Novipirellula artificiosorum: one gene and its partners. The protein of the gene in region 4 interacts with the protein of the main gene of each other region in a pairwise test. Links are inferred from orthologs where the notes say so. Each region holds a gene or a part of one and is shown on either strand. Other genes may lie near its edges.

The links.
Region 1: the proteins of rplL (region 4) and dnaE interact in binary tests that used the Escherichia coli proteins (3 or more experiments, as listed by UniProt). The link is inferred for Novipirellula artificiosorum from one-to-one orthologs.
Region 2: the proteins of rplL (region 4) and obgE interact in binary tests that used the Escherichia coli proteins (3 or more experiments, as listed by UniProt). The link is inferred for Novipirellula artificiosorum from one-to-one orthologs.
Region 3: the proteins of rplL (region 4) and trhO interact in binary tests that used the Escherichia coli proteins (3 or more experiments, as listed by UniProt). The link is inferred for Novipirellula artificiosorum from one-to-one orthologs.

The regions. Positions count from the first base shown.
Region 1 is NZ_SJPV01000001.1:110,468-119,323, forward strand. Bases 2,139-6,284 are described here. They hold dnaE (DNA polymerase III subunit alpha), read left to right. Parts: upstream 2,139-2,502; coding sequence 2,503-6,084; downstream 6,085-6,284. Other genes in these bases: Poly41_RS00255 (Gfo/Idh/MocA family protein), read right to left, coding at 6,094-6,284. Also shown: Poly41_RS00240 (Gfo/Idh/MocA family protein), read right to left, coding at 1-1,069; Poly41_RS00245 (DoxX family protein), read right to left, coding at 1,139-2,092; more of Poly41_RS00255, read right to left, coding at 6,285-7,473; Poly41_RS00260 (formylglycine-generating enzyme family protein), read right to left, coding at 7,533-8,609. UniProt on the Escherichia coli protein: DNA polymerase III is a complex, multichain enzyme responsible for most of the replicative synthesis in bacteria. This DNA polymerase also exhibits 3' to 5' exonuclease activity. The alpha chain is the DNA polymerase catalytic subunit.
Region 2 is NZ_SJPV01000009.1:60,941-68,590, forward strand. What follows is about bases 1,793-4,732. They hold obgE (GTPase ObgE), read left to right. Parts: upstream 1,793-2,652; coding sequence 2,653-3,813; downstream 3,814-4,732. Other genes in these bases: Poly41_RS22245 (hypothetical protein), read left to right, coding at 1,793-2,505; Poly41_RS22255 (type III pantothenate kinase), read left to right, coding at 3,810-4,646. Also shown: Poly41_RS22240 (hypothetical protein), read left to right, coding at 1-1,395; more of Poly41_RS22245, read left to right, coding at 1,474-1,792; Poly41_RS35015 (hypothetical protein), read left to right, coding at 4,791-6,179; Poly41_RS22265 (D-2-hydroxyacid dehydrogenase), read left to right, coding at 6,333-7,352; Poly41_RS22270 (hypothetical protein), read left to right, coding at 7,391-7,591. UniProt on the Escherichia coli protein: An essential GTPase which binds GTP, GDP and possibly (p)ppGpp with moderate affinity, with high nucleotide exchange rates and a fairly low GTP hydrolysis rate.
Region 3 is NZ_SJPV01000001.1:419,473-427,050, forward strand. Bases 1-2,868 are described here. They hold trhO (oxygen-dependent tRNA uridine(34) hydroxylase TrhO), read right to left. Parts: upstream 1,961-2,868; coding sequence 1,040-1,960; downstream 1-1,039. Other genes in these bases: Poly41_RS01425 (thiamine-phosphate kinase), read left to right, coding at 141-1,043; tpx (thiol peroxidase), read right to left, coding at 1,968-2,483; Poly41_RS01440 (hypothetical protein), read left to right, coding at 2,610-2,868. Also shown: more of Poly41_RS01440, read left to right, coding at 2,869-4,721; Poly41_RS01445 (hypothetical protein), read left to right, coding at 4,784-5,218; Poly41_RS01450 (M48 family metalloprotease), read right to left, coding at 5,119-6,396; Poly41_RS01455 (PEGA domain-containing protein), read left to right, coding at 6,944-7,387; Poly41_RS01460 (hypothetical protein), read left to right, coding at 7,397-7,578. UniProt on the Escherichia coli protein: Catalyzes oxygen-dependent 5-hydroxyuridine (ho5U) modification at position 34 in tRNAs, the first step in 5-carboxymethoxyuridine (cmo5U) biosynthesis.
Region 4 is NZ_SJPV01000007.1:169,889-177,323, forward strand. The notes cover bases 1,468-4,192. They hold rplL (50S ribosomal protein L7/L12), read right to left. Parts: upstream 3,175-4,192; coding sequence 2,761-3,174; downstream 1,468-2,760. Other genes in these bases: Poly41_RS19420 (hypothetical protein), read left to right, coding at 1,468-1,507; Poly41_RS19425 (M20 family metallopeptidase), read left to right, coding at 1,535-2,686; rplJ (50S ribosomal protein L10), read right to left, coding at 3,233-3,757; rplA (50S ribosomal protein L1), read right to left, coding at 3,853-4,192. Also shown: more of Poly41_RS19420, read left to right, coding at 1-1,467; more of rplA, read right to left, coding at 4,193-4,530; Poly41_RS19445 (FMN-binding protein), read left to right, coding at 4,811-5,143; rpmG (50S ribosomal protein L33), read left to right, coding at 5,320-5,487; single-stranded-DNA-specific exonuclease RecJ, read left to right, coding at 5,557-7,350; Poly41_RS19460 (Gfo/Idh/MocA family protein), read right to left, coding at 7,403-7,435. UniProt on the Escherichia coli protein: The binding site for several of the GTPase factors involved in protein synthesis (IF-2, EF-Tu, EF-G and RF3). Is thus essential for accurate translation.

The DNA of each region.
Region 1 (8,856 bases), on a different replicon or contig from region 4:
GGTGGCTACCAAGTTCCGCCATCAAACCGGCACCCGTACGATCGAACAAACGCCAACGATGCAGTTCTTCCATCGAGGTGAAAATTTTGTCTTGAAGGGTGAACTGCTCGTATCCGAACTTAGACGGGTCGACATTTTTGTCTGCATCCCAAGCTTCCCACTGGGCCACTTCCATTCGCAGCCGCTCCACGTCTTCTGCGGGTGCGTCTGCAAGTTGCTTACGGCGGTACTCCAAGTCCTTGGCGATCCGGTCGAACATCTTTCCGTTCTTCATCTTTTCGCCACCGGGAATCGGCATCGACCAACTATCGGCTCCGGGCAGGTTGCCACGATGCCACTGGGCACGAATGTGATGCAGTTGGCCGAGTAGTCCCCAACGGATCAAGTTCACCGCGTTGTCGTACTTGACGTTGTAGTGACGTTGGTGGCCCGTTGCGAGGTGGATTGGGTTACCAGCTTTGTCTTCCAATTCCGCCGACATCCGAGCCATGACTTTGCACTGAGCCACGTTGTGCGCCATCAGTTTTTCAGTCAACACGTGCAGCCCACGCTCCATTGCTTGAGCGGCAACGGGTGCATGCAGCCAAAGAGGGAGTGCGATGATGACCGCTTCGATATCGGGATCGTCAAGGCAAGCCATGATCCCGCCGTTGCTGCCATCGTAGACCTTCACGTTGCGGCGAGCTTCGGCTTCATTCTTGTAGCCGGCGATATTGATCAAACCAGGCCGACGTCCAAGGGCTGCTGGACTCGACCAGTCACCGTTGAATGCGCGGAATTGGCTGAAGGGACGGATGTCACAAATCGCTTTGACGTCGACGTATTCCGGGTTACAACCGCCGATCAAGACGTTGCCTTCGTCACCGGTACCAATCACCGCGACCCGCACGGGGTCGTTGACTTTGCCATACCCGAAGTAGGCAGCCCCAAGCCCTGCACCGCTGACGGCACTGGCCGAAATGATGCCTCTCAGGAAGTCGCGACGGTTAACGTCATAATAGCTGCCAACGGCTTCGTAGTAATTTTCTTTGCCAACTTCGCGTTGTTCAGCGGAAAGCTTGTCAACCATTGTAATGCCTCGTGATTGGTTTGTTGTCGCTTGTAGTAATTGTATGCAGGAACGTTAGAAATGTTCCGATTAAACTTCGTCGTCGCTGGGGGTACCCCAGACTTTTCGCACGATCAGGTGAAGGAAATAGTCAAGACCGGCGAAACGCCCCGCGCCCGTTCCCGCTAACACCAGACAACCCATCGCTTCGATCAATTGATAAATACTCGATGTCGGTCCCGTTGCGGGCGGGAATTGGCTCAATACGACTGAACCGAGAAAACCGGCAGCGGCTAACCCTGCAACGGGTGTAAAGAGCCCAAGTAACAGGCATAAACCAACGGCAATGTCAAAATAGGGCAAGATCACGTCAATGATACTGGTGTCCATCAACGCGCTCAGCGGCTTCCTTAGATGATAAGCCCCATGCGTCTCCATTTGTTCACGGCTGGCGACCGAGTTCTGAGCGATGATGTAGTTTTTCCATACCGTGTCCACTTGCTTCAAAGTGGGCGCAGCTTTGCCCTTCCATTCCTTGCGAATGGTTTCTCGCTGGCCCCCGAGGCTGGCAACCCCGTCTCGAGTCGGGTCTTGGTCCAGCTTCTCCATCCGAGCTTTGCCCAACTGATATTCTTCCAGATCCGTCGCGTTCTCCTCCAGCACCGATTCGTACTGGATCACCGATTTTGCATAGTTTTCCTGAGCTTGTTGTCGCTGCTCGTCGTCAAATCCAAAATGATCGGCCACTCGATCGCGGTCCGTCGCCCACTGCAACATGATCGCGTCTTTGTCGAGCCGGATCGAACCGTCATGGTCCCAGACCATGCCACGAAATTCTTCCGCAAACGGCCCCTTGGCATTCACGAAAAACGGAGCGGCGGTCCAATTGCCGGCAGCGTATTTTTCGATGCCTTCCGTATAGAAATGCCATCCGATGGTCAGCCGAAGCAACACCAACATGGTCGCTCCGATGATGCTCAGCAGTCTCGGAGAAAGCTCCCAACCCACGGCCAAACGCAGCGGCACCAATAATTGCTTTCTCACGGAATGCAGACTCCTAGTCAGGGGGATCAATAGCGGGAAGCAGCTTTTTAGCAGGCTGCTAACAAAGGCAAGGTGGGAAGGAACGCGATTGCCGCCTGAAGCTGCCTTCAACGTTTTACTGGAGCCCATTATGGCAGCTCGCGTCATTAACGCCAAGGAGAAGCCTGGCAAATTTCCCAACTCCACCGCTGCGGCAAATCGTCCCGAAAACCGCTTGCCGAGAAGAAGAAAAGAGTCTCAATGCGCGACGGGTCGATCCGCAGAACATTTTTAGAGATTCGACTGTCAAGTCACTGACCTGTCGAGGTCGGATCGTTAGGCTAAGGAGGTTCTTGGCCGATCGATCCCCGCTTGAACCTCGTCCCTTGAATGGATGTCCCTTGAATGGATCCTGAACTGAGAGAGTTTGCATGAACGCACCGCTGGCCCAACCGACGACGGACTGCTCGCAATCCCCCCCCAAGCCATTTGCCCATCTGCATTGCCACAGCCATTACAGCCTGCTCGATGGCGCGGGCGACATCGGAAAGCTGGTCAATCGCTGTGTCAGCCACGGCATGAATGCGATGGCACTGACCGACCACGGTAACCTTCATGGGGCGCTCGAATTCTACCGCAAAGCTAAAGATGCCGGGATTAACCCCATTATCGGTTACGAAGCCTACATTGCCCCGGGAAGCCGGTTCGATAAGGGGGGCGCGGCCAGCAGCAAACAGGCAAGTTACCACCTCACCTTGTTAGCGAAAAATCGCACAGGCTTCGGCAACTTGGTCAAATTGGCCAGCGCCGCATCGCTCGAGGGCTTCTACTTCAAACCACGGATCGACAAGGAAATCCTGGAAAAGTTCAACGAAGGCATCATTTGCCTCTCCGGCTGTGTGAGCAGTGAATTTAGCCGAGCCATTTTGAAAGGCATCGAAACCGAAGAGCATGAAAAGGAAGCCCGCGATATCGCGGGATGGTTCCAGAAGGTGTTTGGCGACCGTTATTTCATCGAGATCATGAACAATGGGGTGGAGATCCAACGTCAGCAATTGCAGGGGGCAGTCGATATTGCCAATCGTGTCGGCATCCCGTTGGTGGCCACCAGCGATTGTCACTACGTCGATCAATCCGATGCCGAAGCTCAAGACATCATGCTTTGCATCAACACCGGGCGTTTTCGCACCGACACGTCACGGATGAAGATGGAGAACGACCAGTTCTTCTTACGCAGTCCCGGCGAAATGTACGAAAAATTCCCCGGACTGGAAGACGCTGTTGCCCGAAGCCAGGAAATCGCCGATTCGGTCGAAATCAACATTGAGCTTGGTAAACATTTCTTTCCCAAATTCGAGTGTCCCGACGACAAAAAACCGATCGACTACTTGCGAGAACTTTGCGTCCAAGGATTACTCGAACGTTACGAAGGCGACTCCGAACGGATCGTTGACGGGGAACTCTCCGAAGAAGTCATCGCGAGGCTCGATCGCGAGTTGGGCGTCATCGAAAAACTGGGCTTTCCGACGTACTTTTTGATCGTCTGGGACTTCGTCAATTATGCTCGCGATCAAGGCATCTCTGCAACGGCTCGTGGCAGCGGTGTCGGTGCAATCGTTTGTTACGCATTGTACATGTCACACGTCTGTCCGCTGCGATACGATTTGCTATTTGAACGTTTCTTGGACGAAAGTCGGACCGAACCGCCCGATATCGACATCGACTTTGAAAAGGAACGTCGTGTCGAGGTGATCGACTATGTCAAGCGTCGATACGGCAACGAGATGGTATGCCAGATCGGCACGTTTGGAACCCTGGCGGCGCGAGCCGCCATCAAGGATACGGGTCGAGCGCTCGGCGTGCCGCTGGCACGGGTCAACCAAATCACCGAAATGGTTCCTGACGAGCTCAAGATCACGATCAAGAAAGCCCTCGATAAGAGCGCCGACTTAAAAATGACCTACGACGCGGATCCCGAGGTTCGCGAACTGCTCGATCTGGCGATGAAGATCGAAGGCTTGGCCCGCAACATTGGAACGCACGCAGCAGCGGTGGTGATTGCCGATCGGCCGCTGACCGAATTCGTGCCGCTGACGCGCGTGCCCGGCAAGCAGGATGTGATCACCCAGTGGTCGATGGGGGACGTCGAAGCGTCGGGATTGCTGAAGATGGACTTCCTCGGTTTACGCAACCTGACGATCCTCAGCCGGACCGTGAAGTTGATCGAACAAACGACCGGTGAAGCAGTCGATCCACTCAAGTTCCCGCTTGACGACAAAGCGAGCTACGCGCTACTGCAGCGGGGTGAAACCAAGGGGGTGTTTCAACTTGAATCGGGTGGCATCCGCGATCTGTTGACGCGAATGAAGCCGGATCAGTTCAGCGACATCATCGCGACGGCAGCACTTTATCGACCAGGACCACTCGAAGGCGGCATGGTCGACGACTACGTGAACATCAAACACGGTCGTCAACAACCCGAGTACAAACATCCGGTGCTCAAAGACATCTTGGAAGAGACCAACTCGATCATGGTCTACCAAGAACAGGTGATGCGAATCCTCAACCGACTCGGTAACGTGCCGCTTGCCAAAGCCTACACCTGCATCAAGGCGATCAGCAAGAAGAAGGAAGCGTTGATCAACCAGAACCACGACGTTTTCATCAAAGGCTGTGGAGAAAACGGACTCGGCGAAAAGGATGCCGAAGAAATCTGGACCCTGATCGTTAAGTTTGCGGGTTACGGTTTTAACAAATCTCACAGCACCGCCTACGCACTGGTTGCCTATCAAACCGCCTACCTCAAAGCTCATTATCCGGTCGAGTTCATGGCAGCGCTGCTGTCGAGTGACATTTCAGGACGAAACTTCAAACGCAAGGATGCGCTCGTGGAGCATATGGAGGATTGCGACCGGATGGAGATCGAGATCGTTCATCCCGATGTGAACACCAGTGATGCGGATTTCTCGGTGGCCGATTCAAAGATCTTTTTTGCCTTGTCGGCGATCAAAGGTTGCGGCGGTCCCACGGCGATTTCGATCACCGAAGAACGAAAGAAGCACGGGCCTTACAAAGACATTTTTGACTTCTGCGAGCGTGTTGACCAATCCGCATGCAACAAGTCTGCAATCGAAACGCTGATCAAGGCGGGGGCGATGGACAGTTTCGGCGGCAAGCGAAGTCAATTGACCGCGGTGATTGAACGCGCGCTGCAATCGGGTGCGGCAATGCAAGCCGATAAGAAGAGTGGCCAAGCGAGCTTGTTTGGCGCGCTCGAGGAACAGGAAGACCATTCCGAAAAACCCGTCATCACTCCGCTGCCAGAGATGGACGAGTGGCCCGACCGAGAAAAACTGCTCGCCGAAAAGGAAGTCCTGGGGTTCTATCTCGACAGCCACCCGTTGGCGGAATTCGAAATGAAGCTAGCAACCTTTCGAACGCACACCACCGACGGGCTCGCCGACGTGAAAGACCGTGGAGAAGTGACCCTGGGCGGTATGATCAGTTCGATCAAAATCGCCCACACCAAGAACCCCAAACCCGGCGCCCCGTCAAAGTATGCCAACTTTGATCTGGAGGACATGCAGGGAGCGATTCGCTGCATCGTTTGGCCCAAGGGTTTTGTCGATGTCGGCGACCACGTCCAACCCGACGCCGTTGTGCTCGCCCGTGGCAAAGTGGATCGTCGCGGCGGAGGCGACGAAGCCAATTTGATCATTGACGAGCTGATCCCGCTTGAAGGGCTCGACCAGCGTTACACCCACGGCATGCGCGTCCGCATCGACGAACAAGAACATACGCCGGAAACGCTCAATCGATTGCGAGAAATCCTGCGTGGTTACCCAGGGCCAAAGGAAATGCTGATCAGCTTGAGTCTGATCGAAGGTGAAATCGTCCACATGAAGAGTGACAAGTACAAAGTTGACATCACACCCGAATTGCGGACACGCATCGACGATTTGCTCGGAACCGGTCACTACAAGCTGATGATGAGCAAACCGTCGGGAAGATGATACTTCGTCTTACAGGTATTCGCGTTTTTTGACCAAACCTGGCATCGGAATGCTGTAGCGGCCTTCGGCGTTGGCTTTTAACGGCGATTCGGACTCCAATGTCAGCTTGTCGATTTCGGGTGCAAACTCGTGATTCTGTGACATGAAGTGCTCGAGCGTGATTTCTTGTCCGGTGTGAGCCGCCATCCGCCCCATCGAAGTGACCGCGCTGGCCATCACCCCCCGTTCGACCTCGTTGTAAGGCGTGTCGGTTCGAATCGCTTCAATCAGATCAACCCATTCTTCGTAGTAGGGGTTCGGTTCCGGTTGTGGGAACGCCCATGTGATCTTGCTCTTGTCGAAATTGTGACCTTCGTAAATGCGAGATTTCGCCGGCGTGTGCGAGGCACTGCTGATCACGGCCAAGCCCTTGGTACCATGCGCAAAGCTGGCAAATTCTTGTTTGCATCCTGGAATGGTTCGACCATCGACCATCAACTTCGTTCCATCAGCAAACGTGTATTCGATTCCGTAGGAGTCGAAGTTTTGGTCGACACAATCGCCTCGGTAATGGCGTCCGCCGACTGCAATCGCCTTAATAGGCCAATCGTTTTTCATCCAGCACGACTCGTCGATGTTGTGGATCAAGAAGTCGCTGACCGCACCACCGCTGAGCCACAAGAAACCGTGGAACTTACTGATCTGGTACATCAAATCACTCAACCCCGTGTCGTTGGGCGGAGCCGCAGCCGAGCCCGTTGGACCCGCCATTCGGTACGCTCGCATCATGGTCACGTCACCGATTTCGCCGTCTTGAATCCGGTCAAACAACTCTTGGCGACCCTTGCAGTGGCGGCACATCAACCCCACGCCGACTTTCAAGTTCTTGTCGAGTGCCTGCTTGTTTAGTTCAAGCATTCGATTCGAGGTGGGCCCATCAACCGTGACCGGCTTTTCCATAAAGACGTTCAAGCCTTTTTCGATCGCATAGGTGAAGTGAACCCAGCGGAAACCGGGAGGCGTTGCAAAGATTGCGATGTCGCCAGGCCGCAAACAATCGAGCGCTTTCTTGTAAGCATCGAAGCCGACAAATTGACGCTCTTCGGGAATGTCCACTTTCTTGCCAACCTTCGCGTGTCCCGACAGTGCGGCATGCGTGCTTTTCAGGTTCTTCTCGAAGACGTCGGCCAAGGCAACCAACTGCACCGGACCATTCTCGACCTCCAAACAATTCATTGCGGCTCCGGTTCCTCGGCCGCCACACCCGACAAGGGCGACACGAAGTGTGTTGTCTTCCGCCGCGTGAACCGGATTCGACGCAGCGGCAACGAATGTGGATGCCGCCGCGATGGTTCCCGTACTCTTCAAGAATTGACGACGGGAGGCATGAGACGCTTGGAGTGGATTCATAGCAAATTCCTTAGGGTAGGATCGAAAACAAGGAGGGGAGGGAAACGATGGTTTGGTGGTTACTCTTGGTCGATTTGCAGCGGCTCTGTCTTGCCCCACTTTTCGGCCTTTTCTTGATCCGAAGGCTCAACGAGTGGACGGACAACGCGGAAACCGACGCCGAGCGCATCAGTAAGGTACCAGATGCTCTGAGGCAATTGAGGATCTTGTTCTTTCCACGCCTCGGAAGATCCTTCGCGGACCGCACAGCGAAGCATCTCGGGATCGTCATCCCAACCGCCGCCACGAACCACGCGAGGGAAAAGAGTGTTAGGGATGGCAAGTGGATTCTTTGCTTTCTCGCTCTGTGAGTAGAAATCCTCGACATACTGATCCAACACCCATTCCGCTACGTTGCCGTGCATGTCGTGAAGCCCCCATGGATTGGGCTGTTTCTGCCCCACCTCGTGATAGGTGTCGTCGCTGTTGTCAAAGTACCAAGCGTAATCGTCCAGATCGGCCGGATCGTCGCCAAACGAATAGGCGGTTTGGGTGCCGGCACGAGCCGCATACTCCCATTCCGCCTCGGTCGGCAACCGATAGTATCGCCCCGTCTTCACCGACAACCATTTACAGTACGTCCGTGCAGCGTGCTGCGTCATGCAAATCGCGGGGAATTGCTCCTTGCCCATCCCGAAGCTCATGTCCGTGTAGGGTTCGGTTGGTTTCGAGACACCATCGACCAACGCGTCTCGTGGCGTTGCCGCCAACGACATCATCCGCCGACGAAGCTGGTCCATTTGTAGACCCCATGTATCGTATTGGTCCCAGGTGATTTCGCATTTCCCCATCCAAAACGGATCGATCGTGACCTCGCGTTGAGGACCTTCGTCCTCGTTGCGGTCAGCTTCGGTGTCGGGACTGCCCATCCGAAAGGTCCCACCGGGAATGGGGACCATTGCGATCTCTTGCTCCGTATGCTCGATCGGTTCGAGATACGGCTTCATCTCGGCTTCGGAGGTGGCGACGGCTTCGGGAAGCGGAAGTACCGCATCCTCCGCTGTGGAGATCGCGGTCGAGATCCATCCCGAAAGCGACGCAAAACAGACGAGAATACAGGTAAAAACGGAGCGAGCCGGTGGAGGGGCCAGGTGCATCGACGAAAGAATCCTGAGAGGTGGGAACCCGGACATCGCCAGACAAAAGTGATGTCGCGGAGGGAGGGTGAGGGAGACACAAGGTTAGCACGTGATCGTTGCGTTGACTATTCTAATCAGTTTCGCCGACGGAATCATGTCCGACGACGAAATCATGGCAACCGCAGCAGAGAAAAGCCTCTCTATTTTTTTGCAGCGGCTTCCCCAGCCATCCCGAATCCTCATACTATCTTGCTTCGATCACCAT
Region 2 (7,650 bases), on a different replicon or contig from region 4:
ACCTACGCCGAAGAGTTGTCTCCGCAGTCTCTTGCGGTCGATCCGAGCCGAGTCTTATTCCGCGTTCGGATCGAGATCGACGGCGAGGGGAACGTCAACGTCCCCACCAATCCGTTGGTATCTCGCAAAAGTGACCGATCGCTTCCGCTGAAAAGCGATGTGGTGTTTGACTATGAAGAACGTCTGCGCCGAGCGGATGCTACGGACGTGGATTCCGTTCCGATCGCCGCGGAACGCTTCTTTCACGAGGCGAACAGCGACAGTGAAGTCAATCGATCGAAGATCCAGGCTGCACTTCGCCCATCGGTTTGCCAGTCGATCGTCCGTCGCGATACGTTGCCCGAAATCACCTATTCGAGCGAGAGCTATTTCACGCACGAAGAATTGGATCTCTTGCGGATGCCGGTCTCGAGCATCGCGGTCGATCGGTTGTTGCCGACCGATCCGGTTGTCAAAGGGGATCAATATGTTGTCGAATCGGAAAGCTTGAGAGCGTTGTTTGGCTTGTCGGCGGTCGATGCCTCGGAAGTCAAAGGCGAGATCGTTGCCTTGTCGACCAAGGAAGCTCGGGTGCAGCTTCGTGGTAACTTGGATGGCAGCGTGGATGGCGTACCGACCAAGCTGCGGATCGTGGGAAAGTTGACCTTTGACCGGACAATGGGGGTCACCACATGGTTGGCGATGGCGATCCATGAGACGCGTGATATTAGCAAGGCGGAGCCTGGATTTGATGTCGCCTCGACCATCAAGATGATTCGAAAACCGCTCGACAAACCGTTTGGATTGCAGGCCCAACCCGAGCCTCTGGATATCCGATCGGGGATCCCCGAGGAACGGCTCTACGTCGAACTGCAAAGTGATACGATTGGAATGAGCACGCTGATGGATCGACGTTGGCGGATGATGAGCGACAAGGCTGGCTTGACGATGATGCGGATGATCGAGAACGATCGCAGTATTGCGCAGTGCGATTTTCGCCGTCTGTCTCGTCTTGCTGGGGACAAGCAATGGACCATGAATGCGTTCCAGCAAGACGTTCGAAAAACGCTGGGCGAGCAGTGGCGAGAATTTGTTGTGGCGAACGAACGGGTGACAGAAACCGGCCTCGTTGTGATGACTCTGGTTGCTCGCGGCGCGGTTGAAGAAGTGCCGATTGAGTGGGTGATTCAACATTATTCGGATGATTCCGGCCGCCGCGTGCTCGCTACGTTTACAATGGAAGGCGATGCTGCGGACTCGTTTGCGGGTTCGGATGATCAATTGGCGAGTACGCTGCGCATGATCCATCAGCCCTCCGCTGCACAAGAATTGCCTGATTTGGCCGAGCAGGAATCCAGCAAACCGGAGGACCGGTTGAGCGACGAATCGATTCAATCGGCCAGCGACAGGCGATAGGAAGACCCGATTTGGCGTTTCGAATTCGCTGCCTTGGCACGCGATGTTTATTGCAACTCTTTACCCGATGGTATGACGATGGTTTCAGGTCGATTCATTTTGTCAACAGCGATCTGCTCCGCAGTTCTCTTGTTCTGCTGTTGTGCCGATGCGACGTCACAAGATTCGGCGACGGAAGCTGCAGCGAAGCAGAGCAGCGCGGAGAATGACCCGACGACGGAGGAGCAGACTGAGTTTGCGCCCGGCGTCTTGACGGTTGTCCCGCCTGCACCGAAACCCGACGAAACGACCGACGGTCCGCTTGCACTTCAGACCTTCCTTGATGGACATCCCGAAATCATTTGGGGTGGCGAATCCCATCCCGATGGAATGCCGCATTTTGATCCTCGAAGTCGGATGCTTGCCGAAATGGCCGAAGAGGTTTTCTTGCGTCGTGAGATCTACTGCTTGGAGTTTTCCTTCAAACCGCTACGACAAATTTTGACGGACGTGCCACGACCCGATGGTCGGATGCAACGCAAACTGGTTTGGTACATGGTGTTCCGGATCCGCTATCGGGGCGGTGACCTGCGACCCGCTGCGGACGAGGTGGGCGGCAAGGACGTGTACGAACGGATCGAATCGGTCAGCTACCAGTCGAGGCGAGTGTTCCCGATGTTGGTCCTGAATAACCGCATCAGCGGCAACCGTTACACCGATCGCATCTTGCCGACCGTGAAGCAGAAGATCGCGATTCGGGAACAGATTACCGCACCGCTTTACAATACCGTCGAGATTTCTCGCGTTGAAATCCCTAAATCCTCCGACACGGCAGCGCCCGGCGTTTGGGGTGTGGCGACCTGGGAAGATGTGGATCCCGATTTGGATTTCTTTTCCGTCGACGTCTTTGGGCTGACCAATGCGTTCGAGCAAGACGGCGAAGGTGCCGATGCTCCCTACCGAAAAAAGGCCCTACAACTGAATTTCTTTCGTCCCGGCGACAAGATTCAACAAATCAAAGACACCATCCGATTTGGCGTCCCCGCATACGAGAACAAGAAAGAGCAGGATTACGTGCTTCAGCAATACGGAATCGAGAAGCGACTCGACTATCGTTGGATTTTCCGATAAGATTTGCAGGGGCGGAACGATCGTTCCCCTCTTGCCACGAACAGCATGACGGCTGGCCGGCGCACAAGCGTGGTCAGCCGTTTTTTTTGTTGAAGTCTGAACGTCCAGCGAATCCCACTTTACGTTTCCCCATCTTTGTAACTGACTATGTTTGTTGATCGCGTCCGCATTGAACTGCAAGCCGGCAAGGGGGGCGATGGCTGCATGAGTTTTCGTCGCGAAAAGTTCGTTCCCCGCGGCGGCCCCGATGGCGGCGATGGGGGCGACGGCGGCAGTTTAATCCTGCAGGCCGGGGATGGTGTCAATAGCTTGGCGGCTTTCGCGAACCGGAGATTCTACCGAGCGCCCAAAGGGACAGCGGGCCAGGGATCGATGCGTTTCGGCCGCGCCGGTAAAGACCAACGTTTGTATGTCCCCACCGGCACGACGGTGATTGATGCCGAAAACGGTTTTGTCATCAAGGATTTGACGACGCCTGGCGAAGAATTTGTCGTCGCTCGTGGAGGCAAAGGAGGCCGGGGCAACGCGTCCTTCAAGTCGTCGACGAACCGCGCTCCTCGCGAACGCACGATCGGAGCTCCGGGTGAGGTTCGTGACGTCATCTTGGAACTCAAATCGATCGCCGATGTTGGCTTGGTCGGATTGCCAAACGCCGGTAAGAGCACGTTGCTGAGCCGGATTTCTGCGGCTCGCCCTGAAATTGCCGATTACCCGTTCACGACCAAACATCCGAATCTGGGGATCGTCGAAGTCGGGATCGAACGGTCGTTCGTGTTGGCCGATATCCCCGGATTGATCGAAGGAGCGAGTGAGGGGATTGGACTTGGCCACGAATTTTTGCGACATGTCGAGCGCGCAGGCTTGTTGGTCCATTTGGTGGAACCGGCTCCCGTGGACCGGTCGGATCCGCTGCAGAATTACGAAGCCATCCGAACCGAACTGGTCCAATACGATGCCTCGCTCGGCGAGAGGGACGAGATCTTGGTGGTGACCAAGTGCGAGATGCAGGGGGCCGAGGACGTGTCTGCACAGATCGCCGAGCAAACCGGTAAAGAGGTTTTTCTGATCAGTGCCCAAACGGGCGAAGGTCTCGAGCCGTTGGTCCAAGAGATCATGGATCGCGTCGAGCAGCGCCGTGAGTTGGCGGAAGCGGGACCCCAGGAACCGAATGTTGCCGGTGACGCACCGAAACCGGAAACGAAACCGAAGCCCAAAAAGCTGCCGCCGCACCTAAGCGGGTTAACGGCACAGTTGTCGGATGAGAATCAAGCGAGCGACTTTGATCCTGATGCGGAGACCTCCAAATGAATCGGTCTCGCGCTACGGTCGCGGTCGATGTAGGAAACACGGCAGTCAAGTTGGCGGTTGAATTGTCGCCGCACACCGCAGGCGACCACGCCGCGTGTCGGCAGCGGAACTTCGAGTCGTTGCCCTCGCGATCGTTCTCGCTCGATCACAGGCAATGGCCCGATCGACTCGTTCAGTGGATCAAAACGGAGGTCCAAGTCGAAGACGCGATTTGGCGAATTTCGAGTGTCCAGCGGCAAGCGGTGGAAAGGCTCCGACAACAGGTCGCTCAGTCCTTCCCCGATGCACATGTCGACCAAATCACTCGTGACCATTTGCCGATGCCGATCGATGTTGATGTTCCCGAAACCGTCGGCATTGATCGATTGCTCGGTGCGTTTGCGGCGATCAATCGATTCGACGGTCCCGTGATCATTGTTGACGCGGGATCGGCTGTGACGGTGGACTATGTCGATGATCGAGGCCATTTCGCGGGTGGAGCGATTTTGCCGGGATTGAACCTGCAAACCCATGCCTTGGCAACGGGGACCGATGCGCTGCCACCGATCGATTGGACTCGCAATCCGCCGCTGCGCGTGCCTGCAAAAAACACGACCGAAGCGATCCAGTTAGGTGTGTTGACGAGTGTGACCTCGGCAATTGATCGGTTGATTGATTGGTACAATCGCCATCCGAATCGCGGTCAGAACGGCGAGGCAATCGTCGTGCTTTGTGGCGGGGACGCGGCAGCCATTTCGGCACGAGTCGAGCGTCAGCACGTTGTGCATCATGGCCTCGTTTGTCAAGGAATTTTTGACCTGTCCCTCCCCCCCCGCCGCGAGATGCTACGATAGAGAGAGTCGCTGGGCTGGCCCCGCCCCCCGGTCCAAGTAACGGCGGTCCAAGATCCGTGCAAACTCCCCAGCAGCGGAGTGAGCGGTTGAAATTGCGGTCGGTCGAATTGAAGACAGCTTCCTTTTCCTTGCTCGGCATTTCCCATGACGGCAAACTCCTCCACCGATCCGCTGGCAGGCTTGTTGCCAAACGCCGATCCGCTAGCCCCCTATCGGATGCCGGTCGCGAAATCACCCGAGTTCAAGACACCGGTTTCAGCTGAGATTCCCCGGGCGAAGGTCGATCCCTCAGAGCCCGTTCCGTTTCCCAAGCCAACGCCTCGTCCCCAAGTGGATCCGGTGCCTGCTCAGGTCCCTGTGATTGCTATTGACGCTCAGCCGATCTCGGCTGGACCGATTTCGCTCAAGGAACCGGTTGACATCCAACCCGTGCCGCGAGCGACGCGAAGTGGCCGCCGCAGGTCGAACCATGCCGTTCCGTTGTTTGCACTTGCGGTCATGGCGATGACAGGTCTGATCGTGGTGTTGGTTTGGATTTTGATTTGGGGACCAGGATCGATTGCAAATCAAACGGAAAAGGGGCTGACGATTGCCACCCGACCGTTGGCGTCCGAACCCATTGCTGCTTCCCGAAACGGCGCTACCCCAGTGGTTGTGGATCGGGCGATTGGAAGCATTCCTGCGGTGCCAAGGCCGACGCCCGGCGTCCCGGTTTCGCCCCGTGAGTCGCTTGCCTTTGATTTGCAAAACCGCACGCCGACGGAACCCGCGCCGTCGACGAGCGTCGCAGCGCCGCCCGAGGATCCAAACTTGGGCGAGGATCCAAACTTGGGCGAGGATCCAAACTTGGGCGAGGATCCAAACTTGGGCGAGGATCCAAACTTGGGCGAGGATCCAAACTTACCCGGGGATCCACCCTTGAGTGGGGATCAGGCGATGACACCCCAGCCGATACCTTCGGATGAGGAGATGGCAACGCCCGCATCACTTGCTGCACGCGAGCAGTTGATCCAAGCGGCTCGCGATGCGATTGCTTCAGCAAATTGGCGACAGATGAAGTCGCTCGCGACCGCTGCCATAGAGGCTGACGGGGCGGAGGAATCGCAATCGGAAGCGGAATCGCTCTATCAAATTGCCGATCTGGCAACTTTTTATCGTGGAGGGATCGAACGGGGCCTCGAGACGCTCAAGACCGGTAGTGAGTTCGAGTTGGTGGATTCGTTACGGGTGATTGTCGTCGAAGCGACGGCCAATCGGTTAGTGATCCGCTTCAATGCACGCACGATTCCCTATGACTTCGACGACCTTCCGCTCACGCTTGCTCACAAAATCGCTACGTTCGCAATGAGTGGGGATGATCCGCAGACGATCGCGGGCAAAGGGGCGTACCAGGCAATTTGGCCAAAATCAACACTCGAACACCGTCAGCAAGCGGTCCGCTGGCTGCAATCCCTACCCGATCAAGTCGAGGGGGCCGATCCCGAGCGCATGGCGGTCAGGCTCGCGGAGATCTTTGATCTTCCAAGCCCTTGAAGCAGGGGGCATGCTCAGCGAGCAGGCTCGTTTTCGCGTGTGGCCTATCGAGTACAGCCGAGCGATGTCGAAGGTCGCCACCGTGGATCGCCACCTTCGCGATGGCGCTCCGCGAGAGTAGATTAGATTGGGTGCTTCCAACGCTTTTTTTCGATGAGTCCTTTTCCTATCATGCGAATCGTACTTTGCTTTCCGGTCCTCGATAAACATCTCCAACAAATCCAAGCGGCTGCGCCGGACGCAGAAATTGTCAACGCAGGCCAAGAACGTATCAACGAGCTGTTGCCGACGGCGGATATCTTCATCGGACATGCCAAGGTTCCGGTCGACTGGGATCGCGTGCTACGGGCGAACAAGCTGCGCTGGATCCAATCATCGGCCGCCGGATTGGATCATTGCTTGGTCCCCGGTGTGATCGAATCCGACATTCCGGTTTGCAGCGCCTCTGGGCTTTTTGCGCCGCAGGTGGCGGAGCAGACGTTCGCTTTGCTGTTTGGGCTCTTGCGACAGATCCCGTTGTTTATCCGGGCCGAAAGGACGCGTGATTTTTCACGTTTGCCGACCGATGATTTGCGTGGCAAGACCGTTGGGATCGTCGGTTTCGGGGGCAATGGGCGGATGATTTCACGGATGCTCTCCCCGTGGGAAATCCGTATGATCGCTACCGACTACTACCCGGTCGACAAGCCCGCTGAACTTGCCGAACTGTGGCCCGTCGATCGATTGGATGATCTACTCGGCCTCAGCGATATCGTGATTTTGACCTTGCCGCTGAATGCCGAAACCGTGGGCGTCTTTGACGCGCAGCGGATCGCCAAGATGCGATCTGGGGCGTACTTGATCAATGTGGCGCGCGGCGCGGTCATTGTCGAATCGGCATTGGTGGCTGCCTTGGCGAGTGGTCAGATCGCGGGTGCTGGCTTGGACGTCACCGAAGAAGAGCCGTTGGCAGCGACCAGTTTACTTTGGGACGACCCCAAAGTGATCATCACGCCGCATGTGGGGGCACAATCTTATTGCCGAGTGGATGACACGGTCGATCTGGCTTGCGTGAACTTGCGGAGGTTTCTCGCAGGCAAAGAACCCTACAACATCGTCAACAAGCATCTCGGGTTCCCCCACCCCTCGGTCGTGTATCGCGGCGAGTCCACAGCCAACAACGACGACCGTTAAAATGGCTCGTATGGTTTTCTGAAAGGGAGTGAGCAGGAATGAGCAGCAGTCATCGAAACGTGGGCCAATGTGCTGCCGTGATCAAAAAGGATGCAACGGCGAGAGGCGCCGTCGTCTTGCCTGAGTCGGAGCCCGAGTCCTTCATCTGCGAATTCAATCGTACCTACGCTTCGATTGGATGGAGAATCGAGTCGCTCGAGCCCACCAAGTTGATTCGCAAAGATCGGCCAAGAGAATAAGGGGCGATCGTCGTGGACCACCGGCTAATGGCTTTTACCACTTCGTATTCCGCCGCAGC
Region 3 (7,578 bases), on a different replicon or contig from region 4:
TGTCCTTTATGACAGGCGGGAAAAGGGGCAGAAGCAGCAGTCAGAGAACAAGTTAATGCCACCGCATCGCCTTCACAAGTCAACGCATGCGTAATAAAATATCAGGATTGCGCACCACGATACCGAAAAGCTCAACATCCATGGAACAATCCTTTCTCGCGTACCTACGTGGTCGCTGTCGTTCGTTACCTCAGGTTGCTGTTGGAATCGGTGACGACGCTGCGGTCATCACGCCGGATTCCGGGGCCTTGATCGCCTGTACCGATCAGATCATCGATGGTGTCGACTTTGTTTCGGCCGAGCATGCGCTCGCCGACGCAGGCTACAAAGCGATGGCGATCAATCTGAGTGACATCGCAGCGATGGGCGCTGTTGCAAGATCGGCCCTGGTGACCTTGGCACTGCCGAAACAAAAGGCAACGCAAATCGCAGGTCAGGTCTATGAAGGGATTCTTGAAGCGGCTGAAGAGTTCCAGGTGGCGATCGCGGGTGGTGACTTGTCGACCTATGATGGCCCCTTGTCGATCACCATCACGTTACTTGGGCATGTTCCCGTTGGATCGGCTTGGCTTCGCAGTGGCGCCAAAGAACAAGACGCGGTGCTGGTGACCGGCAATGTCGGAGGTAGCATCCTGGGTCGCCATTTGCGGCCGGTCCCACGCGTCGCGTTGGCGGCAGAACTGCGAGAACTCGTCGAGGTGCATGCAGCGATCGACATCAGCGACGGATTGTCGTTGGATCTCGACCGACTCTGCGCCGCCAGCGGGGTGGGGATTGAATTTGATACCGCATCAATCCCGATTCATGATGACGCGATACTGCTTGCCGAGCAAACCGGCCGCAGCCCCTTCGAACACGCATGGAGCGACGGCGAAGATTTTGAGTTGATCTTGACGATGAGTCAAGCCGATGCCGACCTTGCCCTGCAAAGCAGTTGCGGTTACGAGTTGACTCAGATTGGAAAAACGATCGGACGCACCGGATTGTGGAAACGAGAGGGCACCAAACTGGTTCGCTTATCGCCTCAAGGCTACATGCATTAGGGCGTTACTTCGTCTTCCCGATTCTGCAATTCCCATTGTCGCTGCCGCTCTGCAAACCGTTTCTTTTGCTCGTCCGTCAATTCGTTCACGCAACGAGGACAGTGGACGCCGGGGCGAAAATCGGTGTGCTGTTGGGCTTCGCGATCGACCGGCCACCCACATCCGAAACAGAGAACGTGGTCAGCCACTTCTAAACCGTGCGTGACAGCAACACGCTGGTCGAACACGAAGCAGTCGCCGTTCCATTTGGATGCCTGTTTGGGAATCTTCTCTAAGTATTTCAGGATTCCACCACGAAGATGGTAAACCTTTTGGAAGCCGCGCTGCTTGAGCAGCGCTGTGGACTTTTCGCAGCGGATGCCTCCGGTGCAAAACATCGCGACCTTTGCGTGCTTCGACGGGTCCAAGTGCTCGTCAACAAATCGAGGAAACTCACGAAACGAGCCGGTTTGCGGATTAGTTGCTCCAGAAAAGGTTCCGATCGCGACTTCGTAATCATTGCGAGTATCGATCAGCACCACCTCGGGATCGTCGATCAGTTCGTTCCAATCTTCGGCGTCCACGTAGGTTCCAACGGAATCATTGGGATCAATCCCCTCGACACCAAGCGTGACGATTTCTTTCTTCAATCGCACGCGCGAACGACGGAAAGGAATCTCGTCGCAGAAGGACTGTTTGATATCGACGTCGGCCAAGCGTGGATCGCTGCGTAGAAAACCGATGAATGCCTCCATCCCCTCTGGCGACCCCGCCACCGTCCCGTTGATCCCCTCGATCGCCAATAGCAACGTCCCGCGAACACGCGCAGCCACCATCTGCTCAAGGAGAGGCTCCCTGAGCTGTACAAAATCGGGCAATCGAACAAAACGGTAAAGCGCCGCGACCACGATCGCGGCGGGATCCTTGGCTTCGGGCATGGGGCCTCTACACGAGCATCCGCAACGCAGCCATCGCAGCCGCATAATCGGGTTCGTTCGTAACTTCAGGCACAATTTCCTTGTAAGCCACGTTGCCTTCGGCATCCAGCACAAGCACCGCTCGGGTCAATAGCTTCAGCTCTTCGATGGTCAAACCATAGTCTTTGCCAAAGGCGTGGGTTTGGTAATCGCTGGCCGTCCGCATGTCGACGTCCTCGGCACCACAGAAACGAGCTTGCGCGAACGGTAAATCGCGACTCACCGTGACGGCATTGACTTGATCACCGAGTGATCCAAGTTCCTCGTTGAACCGTTTCGTCTGAATCGCACACACACCCGTGTCCAAACTGGGCACCACGCTGACGATCGAGGGCTTGCCCTTCAATTGGTCGAGCGTCAACGTTTGAATCCCGTTTTCAGCGTAATGAAGCGTGAAGGGAGGGGCCTTGGAACCGACCGCTAAATCGTCTCCCTCCAAGGTCATTGGATTTCCCTTGAACGTAATCACTCCGGATCGTCCCATGGTCGCGTCTCCTGGCAAAATGGTTTATAAAAGTGAGTCTCACCCGGTCATTATGGTAGTGACCAGACAACTCGTGAATGGGTGGCTCCTTTTGGGGGCAACCAACCCGCCTTAATCAAAAATCGAATGAAATTCTCAATCGTTCGGACGTTTCGGTGCCGCGCGGCGGTGGTTCTTTCGCTGCTGCTGCTTTCCGCCCACGGGGTGCATGCCGCGGAAAGTCGGTTTGCTCATTCCGACTCCGACACACGGATGCTGCACCATATCGACCTGTACGATGCAGGCAACAGCAAAATCACACCCGATTCCGACAAGCCCTATTCGCCCTTGATGACATGCGGTCGCTGCCATGACTACGAGGCGATCTCGCATGGATGGCACTTCAATGCCTTCTTAGGCGATTCGCCAGACGGCCGTCGCGGGGAACCTTGGATTTGGACCGAGACACGTTCGGGGACCCAGTTGCCACTCTCTTATCGTGACTGGAAAGGCCTCTTTGATCCCGGCGATCTGGGGGTTTCCCCGTGGGACATGACGCACCAATTCGGTGGCCGAATCCCCGGAGGTGGCGTTGCGGCTGGCAAATCCGTCACGGAATCGACCGCTTCAGAGGAACCCGCCTTGCCGGACGAGGCAGCCGAATCCGATGCCGAACCAGCGAGCGCAGACCGCTGGCCATTGAGCGGCGTGCTCGAAGTCGATTGCATGATCTGCCATGCCAGCCCCAGCGTGTACGACTTCAACGCACGAAGGGATGAGATCGAAGATGAGAATTTTGCCTGGGCTGCGACCGCGGGAATGCGACTCGGTGAGGTGGATGGCAGCGTCTCGCGGATCAAAGACGGCTCGGACCCAGCCGACGAATCGGTCCAAAGCAAGCTCCCCAAAGTGACGTACGACGCTCGGAAATTCTCGCCCGATGGCACCGTGTTCATGGATTTGATCCGCAAGCCGTCGAACAATGCGTGTTATCAATGCCACAGCCAACGAACGGTTGATGAGCACGGAATCGAATCTCGCTGGGTTCACGATCAAGATGTCCATCTGCAATCGGGTATGCAGTGCACCGATTGCCATCGCAATGGAATTGACCATGCGATTGTGAGAGGATTCGAAGGGGAAAGCGAACAATCCGCTGACCCTGAAATGCACATCGTGATGGACACGTTGACCTGTGCCGGGTGCCACTTGGGTCCAGACCACGACGATGAGTCGGTGTCGCTGATCGATACGGAGATCGCTGCTCGGAGTGGTCGCTTGGGTTCGCCGATGCCGTTGCATGAAGGTTTGCCGCCGGTTCACTTTGAAAAGCTTTCCTGCACCGCATGCCATTCGGGGCCGATCCCAACGGACGAAGCTAAGCGGATCATGACGAGCTTTGCGCACGGGCTTGGATCGAAAGATCATCGCACGGGTCAAGAGTTACCCGCCATGGTTGCCCCGGTGTTCGCACAAGGTGAAGATGGCAAGATCTCACCCCACCGAGCCATCTGGCCAGCCTTTTGGGGAACGCTCGCCGAAGGTCAGCTGACCCCTGTCGATCCAGCCAAAGTGTACGACATGACTCGCAAAACACTTCGTGTGCGTCGTGGCTTCGTCGAAGAAATTGTGTTGCCCGAACTGAGCAGCAGCGAACGCAAAGAGGTCCTTGGCGAAGAACGAGCCAAAGTGGACGCAACCGAGTTGACGGACGAAGAAAACGAGAAGCTCGCGTCAGCTCAAAAGAAACTTGGCGAAACCACGTTCAATGAGAAGGTTGCTGCGGCGTTGGAAAGCATCGAAGCGGAACTGGGCATCGAGACCGCCGTGTATGTTTCCAGCGGCTTCGTTTATCAAGCCAGTGAGGACGGCAAGTCGATCGTTAAGCTTGCGGACGATGCGATCAAGAACCGTGAAGCGGTCGAGATGGTTTCTTGGCCACTCGCTCATAACGTTCGGCCGGCCGGTTGGTCGCTCGGTGTTGGTGGCTGTTTGGAATGCCATTCGGAAGGTTCCGCCATCTTTGATTCGACCGTCCAATCCGTGGGTCCCGGACCTGACCAATTGGCCGCAGTCCGCATGTCCGAGGTCCGTGGAACCAACCCGAACCAAGTGCTGCTGTGGAACCAGTTGTTTGGGGGTCGCAAGTTATTCAAGTTCATCATCGCCGCATCGATTGGCGTGTTGTCGATCAGTTTGTTGATTGGCATTGGTGCACTTGCGTCGCGACTGTTTAGTCGTAACCAAACCATCGTCTAGAATGCTTTTCAACCGGTTGCGTCGTTCCGCCAATATGGGTCTGTTTTTTAGCGAAGGATACCATGATCAAACTAATCGAACGACTTTGTCTTGTGGGGCTGATCGCCAGCGTCGTAATCTTGACGTTGACGGCGTTACCTTCACTGGGCGGTTCGCATCTGGGCGGCAATGTTTTATTGGTTCACATGATGAGCAGCGGCGTGCTTGTCTTTGTCTTGCCCATGATCGCCGTCCTTTGGTTGGCCCGCGGACGAGCCATCGGCCCTGCGAGGACCGTCGAAACCGTCGGCTTTTGGGCGATGATCTTGATGGGACTGGTCACGATCGCATCGGTGTTCATCATCATGCTGCCGATCACGTCCACCGAGACCATGCACCAATTGGTCAACGTTCACCGCTACGCTGGATTCGCGACCGTGCCTGCAGTCGTGTTGTTTGTGGCTGGCGTTTTGCGATATCGACGCATGCACTCGATTCGGTCCACGACGCCGGGGTGAAGCCAGGTCCGACGGCGAGTTTCAGGATGGCCTTCGGTCACGCGAAGCAGTGCCGCCGATAGCGCTGCGGCGGCTGACGCATAAGTGGTGGGAACCTCCTCAACGTCGCCAGAAATCTTTTCCGCCAACCGGCAGGCTTGAACATCCGCGTCGAATTCGGTTCGGTAGGCAACCCACCGTAAAATCAGCATGGTGAGGACAATCCCCGCAAGGCTGCCAGCAGCCATCGCATAGGGTGCATCACCTGCGATTCGCGTGATCAGCGTGCCGATCCCCCAAGCAGGCAGAATCGACAACATCCGTAGTGGCATGTGGCGACGTCGCAAATGCGCCGCCTCATGGAGCACCACCATGGCAATTTGATCGCGAGGCAGTTCATCCATCAACCGATCGGACAACAACAAAGTTCGAATCGGCGGTACAAAACCTGTAATCAGCGCGTTGAAGGTCGCACCGCCGGTTTGCCAGCGGACGATTCTTATTCGCTGCAGCCTGGCGGCAAACAGTAGCGACCGAACCCAAGCCTCCGTGGTATCGTCAAGCCGGGACGTCTTGAACAAGCGCGACACCAACCATGGCAACCCAGCACAAACGAACAGCAGCGAAACAACCACCATCAACAAGCCAGCTTGAATTTCCGTAAGGGGCAACCGCGAAACTCCATCCGCTAAACCGAGCAAAATCATGATCGGAATCACCAACCAAGCCATGCTGCTGCGGAACGACCGGACCACCGAACCGATGTGCTCTTTGAGCCCACACTCCGCATAGTCCATCAACACACCGTAACGATGTTCGGCCGACCAACTGGCCGAAACCAACATCACGGCGGGAAGCAGCAACACCAGAGACTGTAGAAACAACGACCCCTCAAGCACGGCGATTCCGTCGAGGCCCCGAGCGATGCCAAACCCACCCAAACACATTACCACCACACCGAGGGCAAGCCAGCGAAAAATATCAAGCTGCTTTTCGAGTAAGCGGGCACCGACAAGAGGGTCGATTCGGTCTGCCTGGACCTGGCGGGCCGTCGTTCGAGCGGCGAGATGGCATAGAATCCACCAAGCAGCGATCATCCCCATCGTGGCAGGAATCGCCCGAGAGTAATCCACCGTCGCTGGTGGAAGTGATCCACAACTGAGCGAGATCACGACCAGCAAGAAGGATTGAAGATGCATGCGAGACCTTTGGCAAAAACCGCTGACGTCCGCCTACGTACGGGGCGGATCCCTCAGTGTAGCATCCGATTGGATCCGATCGGTCTTTGTTTGCTGACAACTCGCCCCGCGGCGGATCCGAGGCAACGGATGCTACGGTTCTGACGATTTTCGGGACTGCTGGCCTGCAATTCGTCCTTTGCTCCACCTTCCTTTTGGGGGCTCGTTCTGCGTTACATCTAGGAATGAGGGTTACCGGTAGTGGATCTTGGCAAAGATCCCCGTGTCTTAGGATCTTTAACAAGATCCACTACCCTAAGATTTAGCGGTGGCAAAGCACTCCAGTGCCTTTCCGCGGCAACACTTCGGGGGTGTCGCGGCCTAAAGTCGTCTGCTTGAGCACGGTGGGGCGTGCTTTTTCGGAAGTAATGCAGGCCTGCGAAAGGGCAAAAATGCTCTAGCGATCCGTCGGCAAAAATTGGTACCACACGTCCTCTCGACGCCGTTTACCATCCCAGGGAACAAGAAAAGCTTGCAATCCAAAGCACTGCACGAACGATCAGCCGAAATGACGATTCCCTCGCATACCCGATGGTTTCGTTCTCTTGCGGTATGGATCGTCGTCGTGGGCATCCTGAGCAGCTCGGGGTGCGTGCGGCGACGCATGACCGTTCGCACCAGCCCCCCCGGAGCGACGATTTCCGTGGATAATCAGGTGATTGGCACGAGTCCAGCCGCCACCAGTTTCGTTTATTATGGTGCACGCGACATCCGGGTCGAAAAGGATGGCTATCGCACCGAAACCATTCGCCGTCGGCTCAATCCACCTTGGTACGAGTGGCCGGTCCTCGATTTTGTTTCCGAAACACTCTGGCCAGGCGAACTTCGCGACGAACGAATCATAGATGTCCAATTGGTGCCCAAAACGCTCGAACCGACACCGAACGTACTTGAGCGCGCCGATGCGCTGCGGACTCAGTCGCAAACCGGAATCGTCACCGGCCCTCGTTAGGGCTGATTCATGAACTGGCGATGTCGCGTCGACCACGGAGTCGGGCCCGCCGTCGCCTTGTTGTTGTTTGCAACCGCGCTGCTCGGAGTGGATCGCTTAGCGTTCCGGGATGTCAGCCATTTCTATACGCCGCTCTACGACTACGTGGCCGAGCGTACGGGGCTCGATTGGATACCACTATGGAATCCACT
Region 4 (7,435 bases):
AATGGGTTTCGAATCGGCTGCCCGAGCAACGCAGCAACACGATCCACAACACGACGGTTGGGATTTGAAGTGGCGAAGAAGCGGCAATCTAACGTCGCCAAAGAGCGATTCGGTCGATCACGTCTTGGCCGGCCGAGATCCGTTCGCAGATGCGGGTACTTCATCCGAATCCGACGCGTTGATTCGAAAGCCGCGTGTCGCGCCGGTGGCTTACGCGGAAAAGCAATTGGTGGTTGCCAGTGGCCCGGTGGCTCAGACTGCCTGGACGCAGCCTCAGCAGAGCGACGGTTTTCAATTGCCAGCGCCCGCAGCTTCAGGGAATCCGCCAAACACAGCCTTGCCGGTCGGTCCACAAGGATCAATGCGTGGTGAGACCGATTTTTTCAACAACCCGTTCGGCGAAGGTAGCAGCGGGCGTCAAGTGGCCCCTTCGCTGAATCCAAACCAAGGCATCGCGGATCCGGCGCGGGCGACCGAACAACGATCCATGAACGAGTTGCGCAGCGGTATCGGTGGCAACTTGTCACCGCCAACGCAACTTCAACCGTTGCCCAAGCCCATTGAAGATGGGCCTTCGCTAGGCGACATGATGCGTGAACAGCCCCCCAAGCCGCGAGGCCGCGAGCAGGGGCTGGAAACTCTTCCCGATCCACGAGATGAACCATCCGGCTCGGCTTCGGACCGTCCGGAACCCTACGAGAATCCGTGGGATTCGGTTCGCGATCGGAATCAAGTCCGTGATGACGAGCGAATGGCAGCCGGCGGTGCCGACTCGGAGGGTGCAGGCATTTACGGTAGCGGTGAAGACCAGTTAAAGCCCGATATGGGATTGACCTGCGACGATTTTCGCGACCGCATTGCGGCGCAAACCATCGACAAAGTCTCGCTCGACATCAGTCCTCCGTTTCGGCCAGACTTAATCAGCGAGGCGGAGTACCAGAAGTCGAAGGCTGATTTTGACGAGGGCCAAATCGATCGTCAGTGGCGTTCGATTGACGGTCGTTCGCTTGCCAAGGGCCGGTTGGTCGACTTGGCCTACGAGAAAGCCGTGATCACAACCAGCTATGGTACGACCGAGGAGGTCCCGATCAACGAGCTGAGCGAACCCGACTTGGCATACATTTCCGAGAATTGGGGGCTGCCCAAGGAATGCTTGATCGAACAAGTTGTCTACACACCGCGATCCTGGCAGCCAATGACCATGACTTGGGCGGCATCGAATTTGTGCCACAAACCGCTGTACTTCGAAGATGTCAACTTGGAGCGATACGGTCACACTCACGGTCCGCTGTGGGAGCCCGTGGTATCTTCGGCACACTTTTTTGTAAACATCGCGGTATTGCCGTATAAGATGGGAGTGCATTCTCCGCATGAATGCCAATACGCACTGGGGTATTACCGCCCAGGCAACTGTGCCCCGTGGATCAAACCGCCCGTGCCGATCAGCGTGCGTGGTGGGTTGACTCAGGCGGCCGTGATGACCGGAGCGTTTTGGTTGGTCCCTTAATGAACTCTCTGCGAACAGCAATCAGCGATGTCACCTGCAATCGAGCTACTAAAGCCACTGGTCGCCTATCCATCGGTCAGTTCGAGCAGTAACGTTGCCTTGACTGGTTTTGTTGCGGCGCAGCTTCAAACGCTGGGCTTCGATGTCGAGATCACAACGTACCGCGATCCAGCGGGGATCGAAAAGGCGAATTTGGTTGGTAAGCGATTGCCGCCAGACGGCTGTACCGATGGTGGACTTGCCTATTGCTGTCACACCGATGTGGTTCCGGCGATGCGGTGGTCGGGGCCGGGCGGTGATCCGTTTCAAGCAGTGATTCAGGATGATCGGGTCTATGGTCGGGGCACCTGTGACATGAAGGGATCCTTAGCTGCGATGCTAGCGGCGGTTTCACAAATTCCTACGGAAAGCCAATCGCTTCCAATCTGGATCCTTTGTACGGCGGACGAAGAGGTCGGATTCGATGGGGCGAAGCATTTGGTCCGCCTATCGGCCGCGTACCGTGAAATCGTGGCTGCACAGCCCGTTGCCATTATCGGCGAACCCACCGAATTGGGCGTTGTCCATGCCCACAAAGGGATCGTCGGTTTTCGGATCCGCAGTTACGGTCGCGCTGCCCACAGCAGCACCGCGGACGGGATCAACGCCAACGTGGCGATGGTTCCCATGTTGCAGAAAATCGCCGAGCTGAATGCTCGAACCCTCAGCGATGCACGATACCACGACCACCGATTCGATCCGCCGACATTATCGTGGAACTTTGGGTTCACCGACCACGGCACTGCGATCAACGTTACTACGCCGCTGAGCGAAGCCTGGGTCAGCTTGCGAATGATGCCAGAGATCAACGGTGAAGACTTGATCGTCGAAGCGAAAGACTTTGCGACATCCTTGGGATTGGAGTTCACGCGGTTCGGCGGAGGCGAGCCGGTATGGGTGGACGCCGAAGCACCCTGCATCCAAACCATGTCCGCACTCGCGCACTGCCAACCGCGAACGGTATGCTATTCGACCGACGGGGGCCAATTCACGGAACTGCGTCAATTGTTGGTGTGTGGGCCGGGTGATATCGCGCAAGCGCACACGACGGACGAATGGATAAGCATCAAGCAACTCGACCATGGGACCGAGTTGTATCGCAAGGCGATTCAAACATGGTCCTGCAGCGAAAAACGGTAACGAACAAAAGCCCTGGCAAGGGACCTCGCCAGAGCTTTCGCTTGATTCATGTTCACGCGCTGAGAGCAATCGAACTACTTCAGTTCGACGGTTCCGCCCGCTTCTTCGACTTCGGCTTTGACCTTTTCGGCGTCTTCTTTCGACACGCCTTCTTTCAAAGTCGCGGGGCAGCTTTCGACCATCTTCTTGGCTTCCATCAGCGAAGCGCCCGTCAGGTTCTTGACGACCTTGACGACATTCAGCTTCTTGTCGCCAAAACCGGTCAAAACGACGTCAAATTCGGTTTGCTCTTCGACAGCAGCAGCGCCGCCCTCGCCAGCCGCAGGAGCCATCATGACACCGCCACCTGCAGCAGGCTCGATGCCATGCACATCCTTCAGGTAGTCGCTAAGCTCTTTTGCTTGCTTTAGGGTCATGTTAGCGATCTTGTCGCCTAGTTCTTTCGCATCGGCGCTAAATTCTGCGACTGCAGTGCCTTCTTCGGACATTTCTAATACCTCAAAAACAGTTGGTGATTTGTTACGGGAATGACTAACAAAAGAGCAACTACTCGTCGCCTTCTGAAACTTTCTTGATTTGACTGTTGAGCTTCTTACCCGGGCCGAGCAATGCGGCGGACAACTGGGCTCCAGGACCAAGGATTTGACCCACCAGCAGCGAAATCTGTTCTTCACGGCTTGGCCATTTGCTGACTTCCTTCAATTTGTCAGCGTCAAGCTTTTCGCCATCCATGACGCCGCCATTGGCGGAGAAGCTCTCGAACTTGGCGGTGTCTTTGTCAAGACGGACCAGCTCTTTGACGAGGGAGACGAAGTCCGTCGCTCCCCAGCAAACCGCAACCTGACCTTGAGTGCCCTCAAAGGCAGGTGCCAGAGACGACCCCTCGGTCGCTCGACGTGCGAGAGAATTTTTGACGACAAGGATGCGAATATCTTTCGCATCCAATTCGCCGCGAAGTTCATTGGTAGTATTGGCATCCATCCCGACATAGCTGACCAGCACGGCGTCTTCGACCCCGTCCAGCTCACGCTTGATATCGCGAGTTACCAATTCTTTGACGTATTTACTCATCGTTTGGGTTCACTTAGGTGTGATCGATTGCTTCTTTGGCATTCTTTGATAAAAGCATTGTTACCTAACAATACTTTCTGGGGACCACGCGAGCGCTACAACGCGATCCTCACACTTGGGCTCATCGTCGCACAGATCGCAACGCCTTTGACATAAGTGCCCTTGACCGATTGAGGCTTCATTCCGTTAACGAAGGAAAGGAACGCGGCAATGTTCTCGGTTAACTTAGTCGATTCGAAACTGAGTTTGCCGACCATGGCGTGGACGTTGCCACCCTTGTCGTTACGAAACTCGACCTTGCCCGCCTTATATTCGCTGACGACTTTCGCAACGTCGGGCGTCACCGTTCCCGCACGAGGACTCGGCATCAAGCCGCGAGGTCCGAGAACACGTCCAAGAGGGCCGACCAGTCCCATCATGTCGGGGGCCGCGATACAGACGTCAAAGTCGGTCCAGCCGTCTTTGATTTTCTTGGCCAGGTCATCCTGTCCGACGACGTCGGCTCCGGCTTCTTCCGCGGCCTTGGCAGCGTCACCTTTGGCAAAAACGACGACGCGTTGCGTCTTGCCGATGCCGTTGGGAAGCACAATGCTGCCACGGATAATTTGATCCGCCTGGTTCGGGTCAACACCCAAACGCATGTGAACTTCGACCGTCTGATCGAATTTAGTCGAATCGTATTTTTTGAGTGCGTCAACCGCCTCACCGAGAGGCAAAGGATTGGCGGGCTGCTTTTCGAGCGCCGCGCGATAACGCTTTGATTTCTTTCCCATATTTGTCACGACTTTCGTGTTGTCGGGTGGTTTGGCGAGTCTCACCGATCCTGAACGCTTCCGGGGTCGACGATCGACATCCGACCTGCGTCAGTGGCAAGCTCTCCCACTTGTTGGATCACATCCACGTTAAAGAGGCGTGGTAGGCCGAAGCCCTGTGAAGCGAAGAATGTCGCGAATCAAAGGTGAGTCGTCAACGCCAAACGTAGGCTGTTGGGCCACTTTTTGGTAAGATTCTTCGCAGGGCTCGGGGAAACTGCTGCAGGAAACAGGCAAAACTATGGTCGAGATCGCTCGTCACCGAGCTTTAGCACTGTTAACCGAATGCACCGGTGACGATATTTGGAGCGTGGAGCATTGCCGCGCCCATCGAGTTCCCGAGCAATGGATTGACGAATTGGCGGACAATTTTGAGTCGGGTTTCCGAGCCGATAGCCATACCATTTACTTCAAGGACAAGGTAACCAACCAATTCCGGGGCGTTCGTGATATCGATTTGGCGGTCCGTATCGCGGAGTCGCTTGGCTTGCAAGTCGATCGGGTGACCGCCGCGACGTTCAGTCGGCGAGGAATGGTGGCGGCGATCAAGCAAGCGATCATGGACGGCGATTGACGTTTTTTCTGCTGCAAAGGAGGATGGCCGAGTAAAAGGAGGCTTGTCGAAATGTGGCATCGGCTGCCATAATCCCCAGCCACGAGCAAGATGGCAAACGCAGTCAATGGATGCATCCATTTTCAAATAGTCAGAATAGACAAACGTTCAACAGCAATTTTTAGAGAGAAGACGCGATGGCAGGCCGTAGCAAGAAAAAGGCGGAGACAGTGTTCTTGGTTTGCGAAGAAACCAACGACTACAACTACACCTTGCAGCGAAAAGCAGGTGGCGAAAAGCTGCGGCTGAAGAAATATAGCCCGCGTCTTCGTAAGCACACCTGGCACGCTGAAAAGAAAAAATAGCCTCTCCCCGCATGCTACGCACTTGATCGTTTCGCGGCTTGACGTTCTCGCTACTTTTGGAGTTCAAGGATGCAGCGCCAGTGGCGGATCATTCCTCACGATACCTCTCGCGTCGAACAACTTGCGAAGACCGCGCGATTGCCCGCGGTGGTGGCACAGTTGTTGGTCAGCCGAGGTATCTATCGCGCGGAGGATGCGGCAAGCTTCTTGTGCACCAAGCTGACGAACCTGCGCGATCCCAATGAGCTGCCGGGCGTTGTTAAGGCGACGGAATTGATCGTGTCGGCGATCGATGCCAAGTTGCCGATCACGGTTTATGGCGATTACGACGCGGACGGTATGACCGGCACGGCGATTCTCGTCAATGGCCTCAGTCTTCTCGGCGCCAACGTCAGTTACCATGTTCCGAATCGACTCGAAGACGGGTACGGTTTGAATGAGGACGCGATTCGGAAATTGGCCGATCGTGGCAAGAAGATGATCATCTCGGTCGATTGTGGAGTCACCAGTCGAGCTCACGCCGATCTTTGTCGCGACCTTGGCGTGATGCTGATCATTACCGACCATCACATGATCGACGGAGAACTGCCCAAGGCTGATGCAATCGTTCATCCGCGGTTGCCAGGTACGGCTTACCCTTTTGGCGAACTCTGTGGAGCAGGTGTTGCCTTCAAGCTGGCTTGGGCGTTGTGCCAGCAGGTGTGTGGGGCAAAAAAAGTCACCGAGCCGATGCGGCGCTACTTAATGCAATCGCTGTCATTGGCAGCCATTGGAACCGTCGCGGACGTCGTCCCCTTGTTGGACGAAAACCGCGTGCTCGTCGAGCATGGGCTGCGAATGCTGCAGGCGGAACCGCTTCCTGGCTTGGCCGAATTGATGAAGGTGACCAAGCTCGACCAATCTTCGTCGCTGAGTTCCGAGAGCATTGCGTTTACCCTTGCACCCCGGCTGAACGCCGCTGGTCGATTGGGCCAAGCCCAATTGGCGGTCGAACTGTTGACGACCCCGGCTGGCGAACGGGCGGTGTCGTTAGCTGAATACATCCACCAATTGAACAGTGACCGCGACACCTTGCAGCGGAGCGTGACGCTGGCAGCGCAGAAGCAAGCTAAGGCCGAGTTCGATCCCGAATTGGACCCGGCGCTCGTGCTCTCGGGTGTCGGTTGGCATGCAGGAGTGATTGGGGTGGTGGCGGGGCGTTTAGCCGAGAAGTACGCCAAGCCCGTTTTTGTTCTGTCGCTCGATGCGACGGGCAAGAAAGAAGCGGTGGGATCCGGACGCGTTGGGGGGACCGATATTGATTTGCATGATGCTCTCAGCGAGTGTAGCGAGCGGCTGATTCGCTTTGGGGGCCATAAAGCGGCTGCGGGATTGACGATCGACGAGCAGCAGATCGATGCCTTTCGCGGCGATTTTTGTGAAGCGATCACCAAGCAATGGCAGGAGCGAGGCGTTGCACCCGAGATCGTCATCGATGCCGAAGCTTCCCTGGGGCAATTGAACCTCGAAACGGTTAAGCAAATCGAAAGGCTCGCTCCATTTGGCGCAGGCAACCCTCGGCCTGTGCTTTTCTGCGGCGATTGCGTACTTGATGAGCCCGCACGCCGCATGGGGGGCGGGGATCGTCATTTAGCCGTCAAGCTACGCCAAGGCAGCAAGACGGTTCGAGGGGTCGCCTTCGGAGCCGGCGATTGGTGCGACGCATTGAACGAAGTGGAGGGTCCCATCGAAATTGCTTATCGTCCGGTGATCAACGAGTTTCGTGGGTTCCGCAAGGTCGAGGTTCATCTCGTGGATTGGCGGGTCGCATCGTCTCGCCGCGAGGGTCGCGTCGATCAAGCAGGCCAGGCGTTGGTGTCGTAGGCTCTGCTCGGTGTTTCTTTTCGGTGTTTCTTTTCGGTATTACTTTTCGCTGCTACAACGCCACCTGCTCTCCACCACCGATCGC